DNA from 4 places in the Pectobacterium actinidiae genome. Region 3 is predicted to be linked to each of the others. Evidence: predicted binding sites of a transcription regulator. Region 3 holds the regulator's gene; each other region holds the start of a gene.
The links. Region 3 encodes Fur, which represses iron uptake genes when iron is present. Its sites were predicted from a motif close to ATAATAATGAGAACNACTATCAA; they were not measured.
Positions count from the first base shown of each region.

Region 1: the regulator Fur is predicted to act here: its motif matches at 2,178-2,200, upstream of KKH3_RS02765 (Nramp family divalent metal transporter).
Region 2: the regulator Fur is predicted to act here: its motif matches at 1,950-1,972, upstream of sodA (superoxide dismutase [Mn]).
Region 4: the regulator Fur is predicted to act here: its motif matches at 2,305-2,327, upstream of exbB (tol-pal system-associated acyl-CoA thioesterase).

Region 1 covers NZ_JRMH01000001.1:650,307-654,208, reverse strand. The annotation lists gene KKH3_RS02775 (MFS transporter) at 1-654, shown strand, start outside; gene KKH3_RS02770 (2-hydroxymuconate tautomerase family protein) at 668-871, shown strand; gene KKH3_RS02765 (Nramp family divalent metal transporter) at 902-2,140, opposite strand; gene grpE (nucleotide exchange factor GrpE) at 2,381-2,968, opposite strand; gene nadK (NAD(+) kinase) at 3,118-3,902, shown strand, end outside.
Region 2 covers NZ_JRMH01000002.1:690,385-694,286, forward strand. The annotation lists gene KKH3_RS20555 (methyl-accepting chemotaxis protein) at 1-940, opposite strand, end outside; gene sodA (superoxide dismutase [Mn]) at 1,239-1,865, opposite strand; gene fdhD (formate dehydrogenase accessory sulfurtransferase FdhD) at 2,101-2,934, opposite strand; gene exaC (acetaldehyde dehydrogenase ExaC) at 3,279-3,902, shown strand, end outside.
Region 3 covers NZ_JRMH01000001.1:1,208,859-1,212,760, reverse strand. The annotation lists gene fldA (flavodoxin FldA) at 726-1,253, shown strand; gene fur (ferric iron uptake transcriptional regulator) at 1,583-2,032, shown strand; gene glnS (glutamine--tRNA ligase) at 2,100-3,758, opposite strand.
Region 4 covers NZ_JRMH01000001.1:131,147-135,048, forward strand. The annotation lists gene KKH3_RS00595 (TRAP transporter large permease) at 1-55, opposite strand, end outside; gene KKH3_RS00600 (TRAP transporter small permease) at 71-577, opposite strand; gene KKH3_RS00605 (TRAP transporter substrate-binding protein) at 775-1,752, opposite strand; gene exbB (tol-pal system-associated acyl-CoA thioesterase) at 2,426-3,433, shown strand; gene exbD (TonB system transport protein ExbD) at 3,437-3,862, shown strand.

The DNA of each region.
Region 1 (3,902 bases), 560 kb from region 3:
TTGTGGTGGGGGTCGGCGCTGATCGCCGCGCTACTTCTACTCGCTCTACTCACTCTTTCACCGCATAAATCCACCGTAGTGCAACAACACATGGTCAATGTCGATGAACCCCCTCAGCTTGGCTGGCGGCGGCTTGCGTTGTTGTATGGCCTTGCAGGCTTCGGGTATATCATCATCGCCACTTATCTGCCGTTGATGGTGACATCACTTGGCATACCGCGTTTATCCCTACATTTATGGTCGCTGCTTGGACTGGCAGTTATTCCCGGCTGTTTTTTCTGGCTATGGGCCGCCAGCCGTTGGGGAACCTTGCCCTGCCTGACGGCAAATCTGTTGATTCAGGGAAGCTGCGTCCTACTGACGCTATTCAGCCACTCCCCTGTGGCATTGATATTCAGCTGTCTTGGCTTTGGTGCTACTTTTATGGGAACCACCTCGCTGGTGATGCCCTTAGCCAAACGGCTACGTGCACCGCACGGCATCAACCTGCTTGGGTTGGTGACACTCACTTACGGAATAGGTCAGATTCTTGGCCCACTGCTCGCCAGCGCTCTGACGAATGCGAATGCTGTCGCACTAACGATTCTATGTAGCGCAGCAGCACTTTTCATCGCGGCAGGGCTCTGCTCCCCCTACTGCCGACCACTACCCTAACCCCGGAGAATCTATGCCGTACGTAAACATCAAGATCACCAATGAAGGCGTCACTGCTGAACAAAAGCGTCAGTTGATTGAAGGCGTCACACAGTTGCTGGTCGATGTGCTAAATAAGAACCCGAAAACCACCGTGGTCGTGATTGATGAAGTCGAAACGGACAACTGGGGGATCGGCGGCGTGCCCGTGACGGAGCTGAGAAAGGCCAGTCAATAGTGAAACGGTGCCACCTGTGTGGCACCCGTATTATATCCCCAACATCGTATCAATCAGCAGATACATATTGAGAGAAACCACAAGCACTACAATGAGTTGCCCGATACGCTGTACCCACTTTCCGTTCACCATCGTCCCCATTAATTCACGGTTGCCGGTGAAGGACAGCAAAGGAACCAGCGCCAGCGCAATCCCGAAGCTCAGCACGACCTGGCTCAATACCAGCACCCGCGTCGGATCCATACCGGACAGGATCACGATAAATGACGGCAGCATCGTTACAGTGCGGCGCACCCAAAGCGGGATATGGAAACGCACGAATCCTTGCATTACCACCTGACCCGCCAGCGTACCGACGACGGTAGAAGACAGACCCGCCGCCACCAGACTCAGGCCAAAAATCACTGCGGCGGCTTTACCCAACAGCGGCTCCAGCGTGAGGTAGGCTTTATCCAGATCGGCAATATCCTGATTGCCGCTGAAATGGAATGCCGCTGCCGCCGTTGCCATCATCGCCAGATTGACGAATCCGGCGATAGTCATCGCAATCGCAACATCGACTTTCGTTGCAGAATAGCGCTCGGCACGAGTATGAGAACCTTCATGCTGCGTCAGAGAAGAATGCAGGTAAATCACATGCGGCATAATGGTCGCCCCCAGCACACCCGCAGCCAGCAACACGGCATCGGAAGTCGGTAGACTGGGGATTGCCATGCCTTTGGCTAACGCGGACAGTTCCGGCTGAGAAAAGACCAGTTCGACAATATATGCCGCCGCCACAAACAACAGCAGGCCGCCGATGACCATCTCCAGCGGCTTCTGCCCACGCTGTTGCAGCATAAGGATTAGGAAAGTCGCAATGGCAGTGAGGATCGCGCCTTCCAGCAGCGACACGCCCAAGAGTAATTTAAAACCAATCGCCGCACCGATAAATTCGGCCAGATCGGTCGCCATCGCAATAATTTCGGCCTGCACCCAATATGCCCAAACCGCCGGGCGCGGAAAGCGATCGCGGATGTGCTCCGCCAGATTCTTACCCGTTGCGATCCCCAATTTGGCGGACAACAGTTGGATCAGCATCGCCATCAGGTTAGCCCACACCACCACCCACAGCAGCGTATAGCCATAAGCCGCGCCAGATTGGATATTTGTGGCAAAGTTACCCGGATCGATATAACCAATCGCCGCAATAAACGCCGGGCCCATCAGAGAAAGTTTGATCTTCCTTGATGTGCGGCTTGTTGACTCAATAACACGGTTACCCGGCATAGTATGACCCTTCTAACACTGGTGTTTTATTACTCTCACAGAAACGATAATGATTATCAAGTGCATTTAGAGTGGTAATACCAATTCTTTTAATAGTTAATGATGATGAGCCATTCAAAACCTAAAAAATATCTTTTTTATCAAACAAATCTTAACAAGATATAAACAAAAAACCCCATGCGATGGCACGGGGTTCGGAATGAAGATGCGTTGTAAATACAGTCTTAAAAGCAAAAACTATCAGTCTTGTGCTTTTGATACCGCAACCATCGCCGGGCGCAGCAAACGGCCGTTCAGCGTATAGCCTTTTTGCATTACCATCATGACGTGGTTCGGCTGGTGATCGGCCGAAGGCAGCATCGTCATCGCCTGATGCACTTCTGGGTTAAACGGTACACCCACATCACCCACAATCTCGATACCGAACTTACGCACGGCATCCAGCAACGATTTCAGCGTCAGTTCGACACCTTCAATCATTGCAGCCAGTGATTCATTGGCCTTGTCCGCCGTATCCAGCGCACGTTCCAGATTGTCGATAACTGGCAGCATTTCGCTGGCAAATTTTTCTACCGCAAATTTATGCGCTTTCTCAACATCCATTTCCGCACGGCGGCGAATGTTATCGGCTTCAGCACGGACGCGAAGCATATTGTCACGTTCACGCTGTTGCAGTTCGCTCAACTGGGCTTCCAGTTCGGCGATGCGCGCATCACGCGGGTCAGCTACGTCTGCCGTCTCTGGCGTGGCATCCGTTTGCTGCCCTTTTGCTGCTTCCTTTTGATCCAGGACTTGCTCGTCAGGCGTTTTCTGTTCTTTACTACTCATGAAATTCTCCGCGGTTTAGCATTAATCTCGCTAGTTGCTTATTATGGGGATCAAAATCGGGGATTCAAGGGAACCAGTCACATATTGGTTCCAGCCGCTGCCGATACACCACGCTGAGGACAAAAACAGCAATGAACACACCGCTTACAATGAACAGGCCGTTTAATTGTATTGGCATTGTCGGCCATCCGCGTCACCCAACGGCATTGGCAACGCATGAGATGCTTTACCACTGGCTCACCGACAAAGGTTACGCGGTTCTGATCGAGCAACAGATCGCCCGCGAATTGAACCTGAAAGACGCGCCGACGGGTAGCCTTGCTGACATCGGTCAACAGGCGGATTTGGCTGTTGTTGTTGGCGGTGACGGTAACATGCTCGGCGCAGCGCGCGTGCTGTCACGCTATGACATCAAGGTGATCGGCGTGAACCGTGGCAACCTCGGTTTTCTAACCGATCTCGACCCTGATCAGGCGCAGCAACAACTTTCTGACGTGCTCGACGGCCATTACCTGAGCGAGCAGCGCTTCATGCTGGAAGCGCACGTTTGCCGTGCAAACCAGCCAGACAGCATCAGTACCGCCATTAACGAAGTGGTGCTTCACCCCGGCAAGGTTGCCCATATGATTGAATTTGAAGTCTATATTGACGACAAATTCGCCTTCTCCCAGCGTTCAGACGGCCTGATTATCGCCACGCCTACCGGCTCCACCGCCTATTCACTTTCCGCTGGTGGCCCAATCCTGACGCCGTCGCTGGATGCCATTGCGCTGGTGCCCATGTTCCCGCATACGCTGTCCGCCCGCCCGCTGGTCATTAACAGCAGCAGTACAATTCGGCTGAAATTTTCCTGCATTACCAACGATCTGGAGATCAGCTGTGACAGCCAGATTGCGCTGCCAGTGCAAGAGGGCGAAGAAGTACTGATTCGCCG
Region 2 (3,902 bases), on a different contig from region 3:
GGGTGTTGCCAAGCGGTGTGGTGATCTGACGTGAAATGAACCAGGAAATCAGCAGACCAAGTAGCAGCGTAATCAATGCTGCAATGCTCATTTGCAGCGTAGCACTGTGAATGTCTGCCTGTGAGGCGGCCAGCTGATCGCTAAGCAAAGATTTAACGACGTCGTTCAGCTGTCCAGCGACAACCTGCATTTGCCCCGCCTGTGCCATTTCCTCATGATAGGCTGGCATATAGGCCAATACTTGTTCTTCATAATTGTTCATGATCGTCAGGACCGGCGCCAGCGTTTCACGCTGTTCAGCAGACAGGCTCTGATATAGAAAGGTCAATGACGTTTGCGCCGCGTTGATGGCATCCGTCAGTTTTTCTTCGGATTCTTTGTTGGTAGAAAGTAATAAACCGCGAACATGATAGCGAACGGCAATCAGTTTTTGGTTCAGGTCCGAAAGTAATAATTGAAGGGTAGTGCTGTTATTGTCTGTCTTTAATTGATCGTTGAGCTGCTCTAGCGGTTTTTCTGTTGTTGATATATTCCAGCTTTTTCTGACAGCGTCTTTAGTATTCACTGCATTAATATAACCTTTTTGCTTTTCCTGGTAGCTGGTAATTAATGTAGGGATATCGGCTATCTTCTTGGCGTCGCTTTCTGGCCAGTTAAATTCTTTTGCTTTTTCAGCAAGTTTACTGATATTGGCAATGTGCTCAATGTTCTTTTTTATATCATCAGGATTATAAGTGGTGCCGTATAATGCACGGTAATATTTGGCCTGGTTAATTTCATCATTAATATTGTTGCTTAAATTAACTTTATCAATACTCTCTTTCAGCGAACTTATATGCATAATGCCCGCACCGGCAATCACCATGGTCATCAGCAGAATCAGGAAAAAGCCTAATCCTAATTTTTTACCGACTTTTAAATTATCAAAATTCATCGCCATCCCATCCCACCACTCTATCTTATTGAGTCGAATTCACTATCCTGATGCACACTTGCTTAGCGGTGTTAGCATCCCGGATTACCGCTTACCAAGCCTGTCTTTGCAAAACAACATGATAAAAACCCGCAGTAGATATCGGCACTTTACGCTGAAACTTTATGCGCCAGTGAGCGAGGATAGTCAGCGGATATGAGGTTAGGCGGTAGGGTGGATAATAAAAAAACTGGAATAACAGGCTGTTATTCCAGTTTATATTCAAACGCAGAAGCGGCCTGATGGTATCAGGCACTCAACGGTTTTATTTTTTCGCGCTAGCGAAACGAGCGGCAGCTTCGTCCCAGTTCACTACGTTCCAGAATGCTTTAGCGTAATCCGGGCGACGGTTCTGGAATTTCAGGTAGTAAGCATGCTCCCAGACATCCAGACCGACGATTGGGTAGCCAGAAGCACCAGAAACAGCTTCACCCATCAGCGGGCTGTCTTGGTTTGCAGTAGAAACTACGGCCAGTTTGCCGTCGTCTTTCAGTACCAGCCACGCCCAGCCAGAACCGAAGCGGGTTGCTGCTGCTTGCTCAAATTTCTCTTTAAATGCATCAACGCTGCCGAAATCACGTTCGATGGCTGCTTTCAGATCGCCAGTCAGCGTCGTGCCTAATTTCAGGCCTTTCCAGAACAGGCTGTGGTTAGCGTGGCCGCCAGCGTTGTTGCGTAGTGCAGTTCTTTTTTCCGCAGGAACTTTATCCAGTTGAGCGATCAGCTCTTCAACAGACAATTTAGCCAGTTCAGGCAGAGATTCCAGCGCGGCGTTAGCATTATTGACGTAAGCCTGATGGTGTTTGGAATGGTGAATTTCCATCGTTTCTTTGTCGAAATGCGGTTCCAGTGCGTCATAAGCATAAGGCAGCGATGGCAGTGAATAACTCATGTTTAGCATCTCCATGGTAAAAAAAATGTTACGGCACTGTGTTGTTAGTACCGCGTAAGCAATACCTTCATTATAGTTAATTAAATGATATTGAAAATGATTATTCTCGAACAGGTGGCATGAGTCAGATTGCTTTACTTCATGATAACAAACGCTTATGTCGTTATTGCACTATGTAAAAACAAATTAATCTATACCCGTCGCCTGCAAAACGCCGTGACGTGGGTGGCGTCTTTTACGCGCTTAGACGCTGCGGATGCGTGTAAATAGTCGCATGTCCCGGTCGACAAAAACCGACCAGCGTCAGGTTGCAGCGCTGTGCGACCTCTACGGCCAGCGAGGTGGCTGCTGAGACAGCAAACAGGATTTCCACGCCGCACATGGCGGATTTTTGGACCATCTCATAGCTGGCCCGGCTGGAAACCAGCGCAGCGCCTTGTTGCCACCCCTTTTTCGCTCGGGTGCCTAGCAGTTTATCCAGCGCGACATGGCGGCCGACGTCTTCACTCCCCCCGGACAGCGTGCCGTCTGGCGCGACCCAGCTTGCGGCGTGAGTGCAACCCGTCACTTGACCGATCTTCTGGACATCGCGCAGCCGCACCAGCGCGTTTTCAAGTTTGCTAAGGGAAAATGTTTGTGTGAAGGGCAGCGGTGCGATCGGTTTACCGATTTCCGCAAGCTGCTCTACACCACATACGCCGCAGCCTGTGCGGCCATCCATCGCCCGGCGGCGTTCTTTTAGCCCAGAGAAGCGTCGGCTCGAAAGCTCAATCTGTACTTCGATGCCGTTGCAGGCGGCTTGTACATCAATGCCGTAAATATCTGCCGGTGATTGAATAATGCCTTCAGATAAGGAAAATCCGAGAGCGAACTGTTCCAGTTCCTTCGGTGAGGCCATCATGACGACATGCGATATACCGTTATAAACCAACGCAACGGGCACCTCTTCCGCTAGCCAGTCAGACTGTGGCTGATGCAGCGAATCGGGATGATAGACTGAATGTTGCGTTGCGCCCTCAAGGACGGCATCCGCTGGTAAATGAACCCCTTCCACCTGAAATACCTGCATGTTAGTAACCCTGGAAATTAAAAGTATTATACCCGTCATACTTCAAGTTGCATGTGCGTTGGCTGCGTTTAGTCACCCGAATCACTTACTTGAGTAAGCTCATCGGGATTCCTTCTCTTGCCGCCTTCCTGAAACTCGAATTATTTAGGGTATACCTCACCGCGCCTGAAGGGATGCGACTTTTTCTCGCAAGAAACTGTGCGTCAACTCGAAGAGTTGTCTTCTTCTCTGGCCGAATCCTGTCGCTAACCCCATACCCCGTATAGGCTTAATGTAATTGCTTACTGTTTGCCTCTTTTTTCACGCGGCATGGCCGCTCACTCGGAAATGAAAAGGAGACTGAAATGGCGCACGATAATCTCGAAGGCCGATCCGCATCTGGCGAGTACGGCTCTCTCAATCTGAAAAAACGCTATGACAATTTTATCGGCGGAGCCTGGGTTCCACCTGATGCGGGTCAGTATTTTGTTAATTTGACGCCAGTAACGGGTCAACCGCTGTGTGAAGTCGCCAGTTCGTCAACGCGAGATATTGACCACGCGCTGGATGCTGCTCATAAGGCAAAAGCGGAATGGGGTGGTCTGTCGGTGCAAGATCGCGCGTTGGTGCTTAACCGAATCGCTGACCGTATGGAACAGAATCTTGAGCTGCTGGCGCAAGTGGAAACCTGGGATAATGGTAAACCGATACGCGAAACCAGCGGGGCGGATGTGCCGCTGGCGATTGACCACTTTCGCTATTTCGCGGCCTGTATCCGTGCACAAGAAGGGGCGATCAGCGAAATCGACGGCGATACCGTGGCCTATCATTTTCATGAACCTCTCGGTGTTGTCGGGCAAATCATTCCCTGGAATTTCCCGCTGCTGATGGCCTGTTGGAAGATGGCACCGGCGCTGGCCGCCGGTAACTGTATTGTGCTAAAGCCCGCAAAACTGACGCCGATGTCGGTGTTGATTTTGATGGAACTG
Region 3 (3,902 bases):
AGAATATTTAGCGCTCTCGCTATATTTCTTAATATAATTTTTCATATTGAGAATAAGCGCACCTATTTTTATAGATATGAGTCTTTTAATCATAGGCTTGCAAACGAATACATCGTTTACCCACGTCCTGCGTGCGTTGGCATGAATATGCGATTAGGTGAAAAGGCAACTTGAATGAAATTTCATTTTATTCTTTAACATCAAAAGAATAAAACCTTCCCTTAACACTTGCATCGTTTCAGTTGCAAATGGTTATAGTTCTTATTTTCATTAATTAAGAATATTCCCAAGAAATGTTACAAAATCTTAATTCTATAAAAACATTATCTTTTGTAAGCACTTTAATTCCCACGAATAGCAATGTACCGCTCCGTGATTTTTATTCTTCACAAACAGAAGTCTGCTTTTAATTACAATCGAAACAAAAAATAAAATAAAAAGTGAATTCATAAAAAATGAAACGCAGTTATAAATAAATAACCTCAACACCATTAAGGAAATGTGCGCGTAATCTCAGACCGAGAGCATAATCCCTATTTATCATAGGGATTTTAGTCTCCGTAGGGATGTTTTCGTTTTCTTACTTACCTTCGCATTTCACATACTCTTGATTTACGCATCCTTACCGATACGAGTTTCTCCCGATGTGAGTGTCTGTTATTATTAACAGATAAGTGGGTGAAATATTACACCATACCATTAGGAATCAAGAGGTTATTCAATTCATGGCACTCATCGGAATATTTTTTGGCAGTGATACTGGCAACACTGAAAACATCGCCAAAACGATTCAACAGCAGTTAGGCACCAACGTTGCTGATGTTCATGACATCGCTAAAAGCAGCAAAGAAGATCTCGAAGGTTTCGATATTCTGCTGCTGGGTATTCCAACCTGGTATTACGGTGAAGCTCAGTGCGATTGGGATGACTTCTTCCCGTCGTTGGAAGAAGTGGATTTCACAGGAAAATTGGTTGCTCTGTTTGGCTGCGGCGATCAGGAAGACTATGCAGAATACTTCTGTGATGCCATGGGCACCATCCGTGACATTATTGAGCCACGCGGCGCGACGATTGTCGGTCACTGGCCAACAGAGGGCTATTACTTTGAAGCCTCTAAAGGACTCGCCGACGACAATCACTTCATCGGCTTGGCTATCGATGAAGATCGTCAGCCTGAACTGACCAGCGAACGCGTGACAACGTGGGTGAACCAGATCAGCGATGAGCTGAACCTGAAAGAGCTGGTTGGCTAAGCCATTTTGGCTCTGATAAGCGCTATCAGAGCCAAAACAGTATTGATAGGTAAAACCTTTCATAATAATTGATACATTTTTTTAACTTCTATCAGTAAACCTGTACAATAATCCCATCGGCTTTGTACGTGCATCATCATTTCCTCATTCACCAACAACGAATTGCGTTGTATACCAATAGTGTGAATAGGGACAATATTGTTAACATTCGCTTGTTTTCATTTTGTATGCGCGGTTCTATAATTGAGACGCTTTTGCATTTTTTGAGCCGACCGATGTCATAGGCTAGGCAGCCTCCATTGATAAGTAAGCAACAGGATTAAACCCGCATGACTGACAACAACACCGCATTAAAGAAGGCCGGCCTGAAAGTCACTCTTCCAAGACTGAAAATACTGGAAGTGTTACAGGACCCTGTCTGCCATCACGTCAGTGCGGAAGATTTATATAAGAAACTGATTGATATGGGCGAAGAGATTGGTCTTGCTACCGTCTATCGCGTACTCAACCAGTTTGATGATGCGGGTATCGTCACTCGTCATAACTTCGAAGGTGGAAAATCCGTCTTTGAATTGACGCAGCAGCATCATCACGATCACTTAATTTGCCTCGACTGTGGCAAAGTCATTGAATTCCGCGATGAGTCTATCGAAGCGCGTCAGCGTGAGATCGCAGAAAGACACGGCATCAAACTGTCCAACCACAGTCTGTATCTCTATGGGCATTGCAGTGAAGGGGATTGCCGAGAGGATGAAACCCTGCACGATTCCACGCGATAAATAAATCGACCGCATAAAAAAATAAAACCGCCAAGGCGGTTTTATTTTTGTCTTCTTACCCGTGGCCTTAGCCTACCCAGGTATCTCGCAGTCCAACCGTACGGTTAAACACCAAATGCTCGGCACTGGAGTAAACGCGGTCCGCACAGAAATAGCCTTCGCGCTCAAACTGATACGCTTTCTCTACTTCCGCCTGCGTCAGGCTCGCTTCCACAAAGCCTTGCGTAATTTTCAGTGAATCTGGATTAATCGTCGACAGGAAATCCTCCGCCGCCCCTGGATTTGCCACACTGAACAGGCGATCGTACAAGCGGAATTCTGCTGGTACCGCGTGTGCCGCAGAAACCCAGTGGATAACACCTTTCACTTTACGGCCGTCAGCCGGATCTTTGCTCAGCGTTTCCGCATCATAGCTACAGTAGATCGTAGTGATGGTGCCCTGCTCATCTTTATCAATACGCTCAGCTTTGATCACATAGGCATTACGCAGACGCACTTCTTTACCCAGCACCAGACGCTTGTACTGTTTGTTGGCCTCTTCGCGGAAGTCAGCGCGATCGATGTAAACTTCGCGGCTGAATGCGACCTGACGTGAGCCCATTTCCGGCTTGTTCGGATGGTTTGGCATCGCGACAAATTCTTCGTGCTCAGCTGGCAAATTCTCGATTACGACTTTGACCGGATCCAACACCGCCATTGCACGTGGAGCATTCTCATTCAGGTCATCACGAATACAGGACTCTAGCGCGGCCATTTCCACGTTGTTATCCTGCTTCGTTACGCCGATACGCACACAAAACTCACGGATAGATGACGCGCTGTAACCACGACGGCGCAGACCAGAGATGGTCGGCATACGCGGATCGTCCCATCCTTCAACGACGTTTTCCACAACCAGCTGATTCAGCTTACGCTTGGACATAATCGCGTATTCGAGATTAAGGCGGGAGAATTCGTACTGACGCGGGTGGCAAGGAATAGTGATGTTATCCAGCACCCAGTCATATAGACGGCGGTTATCCTGGAATTCCAGCGTACACAGTGAATGCGTGATCCCTTCCAGCGCATCGGAAATGCAGTGGGTGAAGTCATACATCGGATAGATGCACCACTTGTTGCCCGTCTGGTGATGATCGGCAAATTTAATACGATACAACACCGGATCGCGCATCACGATAAAAGACGATGCCATATCGATTTTTGCACGTAAACAGGCCGTCCCTTCCGCAAACCCGCCGTTGCGCATTTTTTCAAACAGCGCCAGGTTTTCTTGCACGGTACGGTCGCGATAAGGGCTGTTTTTGCCTGGTGCCGTCAGCGTACCACGGTATTCACGAATCTGCTCAGGCGTCAGCTCATCGACGTAAGCCAGCCCTTTACTAATCAATTCAACCGCATAGGCATGTAGTTGATCGAAATAATCAGAAGAATAACGAACGTCGCCGCTCCATGAAAAACCCAGCCACTCGACGTCACGTTTGATCGACTCAACGTACTCGATATCTTCTTTTACCGGATTGGTGTCGTCAAAACGCAGGTTGCATTGCCCCTGATAGTCACGCGCGATACCAAAATTCAGGCAAATAGATTTTGCATGCCCAATATGCAGATAGCCGTTCGGCTCTGGCGGGAAACGCGTCTGAATATGCTCATGTTTACCGGACGCCAGATCTTCATCGATAATCTGACGGATAAAGTTGGTTGGGCGGGCTTCAGCCTCACTCATTCTTCATTCCTCAATGCTAAAACGACGTATAACCGACAATGATCCAACAAGCTAGGCTGGGAAACAACCGTTAGTTTCATTTAATTATTCATAACGAAAAAAAAGGGCGAGATTGCTATCTCGCCCTACCACTTTCATCGACAT
Region 4 (3,902 bases), 1.1 Mb from region 3:
GAACGCCGACCGCCAACAGCACGGCTAGCGCAGCAATAAGAATAAATGCATCCATGGTATTGGCTCCGAATTAAGAACTGCCAAGCATTACCACAGGGCGCTTATCCTGCGGGCCGAAAAACATTTTTTCGATGATAAAGAGTACGGTGATGAACGAACCGATAGGCAGGGGTAAATAACTTTCACCTGCGGTTAATAATGGAAATTCCGCAACGGGCTGTTCCCATAATTCTATGCAGAGCACGGCGCTGTAATAGAGAATAAACAGGCTAATTAAAAGCATCAGGATATTCGACAGATGAACGCAAATCTTCTTACCGGATTCTGGCAATCTGTCGGTCAACATACTGACGGCAATATGTGAGTTAGAACGGTAACTGACTGCTGCACCGACGAAAGTAAACGTCACCATACAAATAATTGAAATGGGTTCTGGCCAGGATAATGCCGCATTTAAAACATAGCGTGCGAATATGCCAATAGGAATTATTAGCGTCATAATTAATAACGCCAGACCAGAAACCCACATGGCAAGACGATAGAGTACATCCATACTTGATAGATAAGATTGTGCCATTGTGCCGCCTATATTCGCTAAACAATAAGCGAAGGGGGATTGTTGATATCAAGGGCGGATAAATAGAGCGCTATTTATGACGTCGCTGACAAGTCCGTCGAACGGTGATAATGGATAAGTCTTCCATTATTACCGTTTTCATTTCGTAAGCCGGTTCGTCAATCGTCTGCTATTTATCCGCTGGAATACGGTCTCGATTATTGGACGTCGGCGACGGCTTTAATCAACTCCTGATATTTGGCACCAAATTGATCGCGTACAGGCTGCGTAGCTTTGAAATAGTACTCGGTATCAATATCATGGAACTGAACGCCACCGGCCTTCATTTTATCCAGAGATTGCTGAGTATATTCATTCCACAGTACGCGCTGTTCTTGCTGTGCTTCCTTCGCCAGTTTCAGGATAAGATCCTGATCCTCTTTAGAAAGTTTGTCCCATTTGGTTTTGGAATACAGGAACAGCTCAGGAATAATGAAGTGACGGCTCCAGGTGAAATTCTTGGCAACAGGCATGTAGTTATGCGCAACATAGGTCGGCGGATTATTTTCTGTGCCGTCAATCACGCCGGTTTGCATGCCGCTGAAGACTTCGCTGGTGCCCATGGCGATGGCGTTAGCGCCCATAGCTTTCAACGTTGCGAGAGCAACCTGACTGGTTTGAACGCGAATTTTCATGCCTTTGAGGTCTTCAGGTTTTGCAACAGGCTGTTTGGTAATTAAATTACGCGTTCCTGCATCCATCCAGCCCAGAAAAATCAATTTTGATTTACTGCTATGGGTAATTTTGTCACCAATTTCCTGACCAATTTTTCCATCCAGCACTTTGTGAAGATGATCTTCATCACGGAAAATATAGGGCAGGGTGAAGACTTCTATTTCTGGTAAAATAGCGGCAACAGGCGTCATTGATACACGGATAATATCAATTGCACCGAGCTGTGCCTGCTCAATCATTTGTTTCTCATCACCTAATACGCCGCCAGGAAAGGTTTTAATTTCCAGCCTGCCATTCGTTGCCGCTTTTAATTTCTCTCCCATTTTTTGGACAGCAACGACATTAGGGTAACCTTCAGGGTGAACATCGGAGGCTTTAATTTGTTGTGCCTGAATTGCTTGACTCATCAGTAATGCAGTAGAGCCCAGACAAACGCCGATCAATGCTTTCGACAGCTTCATTGAGTTATCTCCAGAGGTAGGGTGACATTATCGATAATCAAATGGTGATCTAAAAATATAAACCCATGAAAAATAGAGTAATGAATAGTGGGTTTACTGGCGAGAGGACGGCGTCCTTGTGTTGGCTATTATCGTGGCGCGCGTCGATATTCTCTATGGGTAAGCTAACCTATTATACAACTTCGTAGAATGACTCGTGTCACAAAAGAAAAAGCTAATATGAAATGCTGTTTTATATGGATTTTATTCCTGAATTATTAATCTATATATGCGTAACATGGTGTTTTTATTTATCTTATTGTGTACATGTGTTTCTGTATATTTCATTAAACTTATCTCCACCTACCATAAAATGGTGTGATAACTTAATGTCGATCACAAAAACCTCACGGTATAAGGCTACGTTTCAGGTGAGAACCTGCGGCTATCTCCTGCCAGGGATATTCCCGAATGCTATTTTTCATGACTTTTTTATGCCTTTCCTGTCGATGTGTAGGTAATACCCCTAAAAACCCTGTCAGAACGCAAGAAAAAGTGTGTTATCTGGTGTAAATAATAATGAGAACGACTATCAATTCGTTCAGGGTTTGGTATCATTTCAGGCTGCGTTATTGCGGCATTATACCTGCGGGTATGTGCAGGTATTGTACAGAATGAACGGTGGAGGCACAGCGTGAAGACGGCTGTCAGTAATACAACTCAACAGGTGTTATCAACCTGGCAAAAAAAACGTGGCGCGTTCAGCGTATTTTCCCGTAGCGTGCTGGTTATCCTGCTGTGTACGGCGGGACTAAGTGGAAATGCGTTTGCGGCCCCGGCAACGACGCCGTTGTCGACACAGAATGCAGCGCCAGCCGCTCAACCTGCTGCGTCGCCTTCCGCCCCTGTGACGACTGATGCACAAGCCCCGACCTCTGCGCTTACGCTTCCTGCCAGTGCGGCACCGGGCACCAATAACCTGATGAAAACCGATTTATCCGTCTGGGGTATGTACCAGCACGCGGATGCCGTGGTGAAAACGGTGATGATCGGTTTGCTGCTGGCCTCCGTGATTACCTGGGCGATCTTCTTTAGTAAAAGCGTTGAGATGTCTGGCGCGAAACGTCGCCTGCGCCGCGAGTATCTGGCGCTGGAACAGGCGAAAACGCTCGACGATGCGCTGGAAACGGCCGACGTATTCAAAGCAGGCAGCGTTGCACAGCAACTGTTGGTTGATGCGCAGAACGAACTGGAGCTTTCCGCACGTTCTGATGACAACAATGGGATTAAAGAGCGCACCGCGTTTCGTCTGGAGCGTCGCGTGGCGGCTACCGGACGTCACATGGGGCGTGGTAACGGCTATCTGGCAACGGTCGGTGCAGTTGCGCCGTTCGTGGGCTTGTTTGGTACGGTATGGGGCATCATGAACAGCTTCATCGGTATCGCACAGACGCAAACGACTAATCTGGCGGTGGTCGCGCCGGGGATCGCAGAAGCCCTGCTGGCGACGGCGATTGGTCTGGTTGCCGCGATCCCTGCGGTTGTCATCTATAACGTCTTCGCACGTTCGATTGCCAGCTACAAAGCGATGGTCGGCGATGTGGCTGCACAGGTCTTGCTGCTGCAAAGTCGCGATCTCGATGTCGCTGCGAGCAACGATAACCGGGCGTCTTCAGCAGCGCATAAACTGCGGGTGGGTTAAGTCATGGCGATGCATTTGAAGGAGGACGTGAGTGATGACGGTGAAATGCATGATATTAACGTCACGCCGTTCATTGACGTCATGCTGGTTCTGCTGATTATCTTTATGGTGGCGGCCCCCTTGGCAACGGTAGATATTCGTGTCGATCTGCCAGCCTCATCGGCAGCACCGCAACCACGACCGGAAAAACCGCTCTATCTGACGGTAAAAGCGGATAAGCAAATGTTCCTGGGGGAAGAGGCGATTAATGAACAGTCTCTGGCTCAGGTACTGGATGCGAAAACCAGCGCCAATAAAGAAACGACTATCTTCTTTCAGGCAGATAAAAGCGTCGATTATGAAACCATCATGAGCGTGATGGATTCGCTGCGTAAAGCAGGCTACCTCAAGGTAGGTCTGGTCGGTGCGGAAACCGCTGCCGCTAAATAACGGCTGCGGTTGGTATTTCAAGAAGGAATGCAGGGGAAAT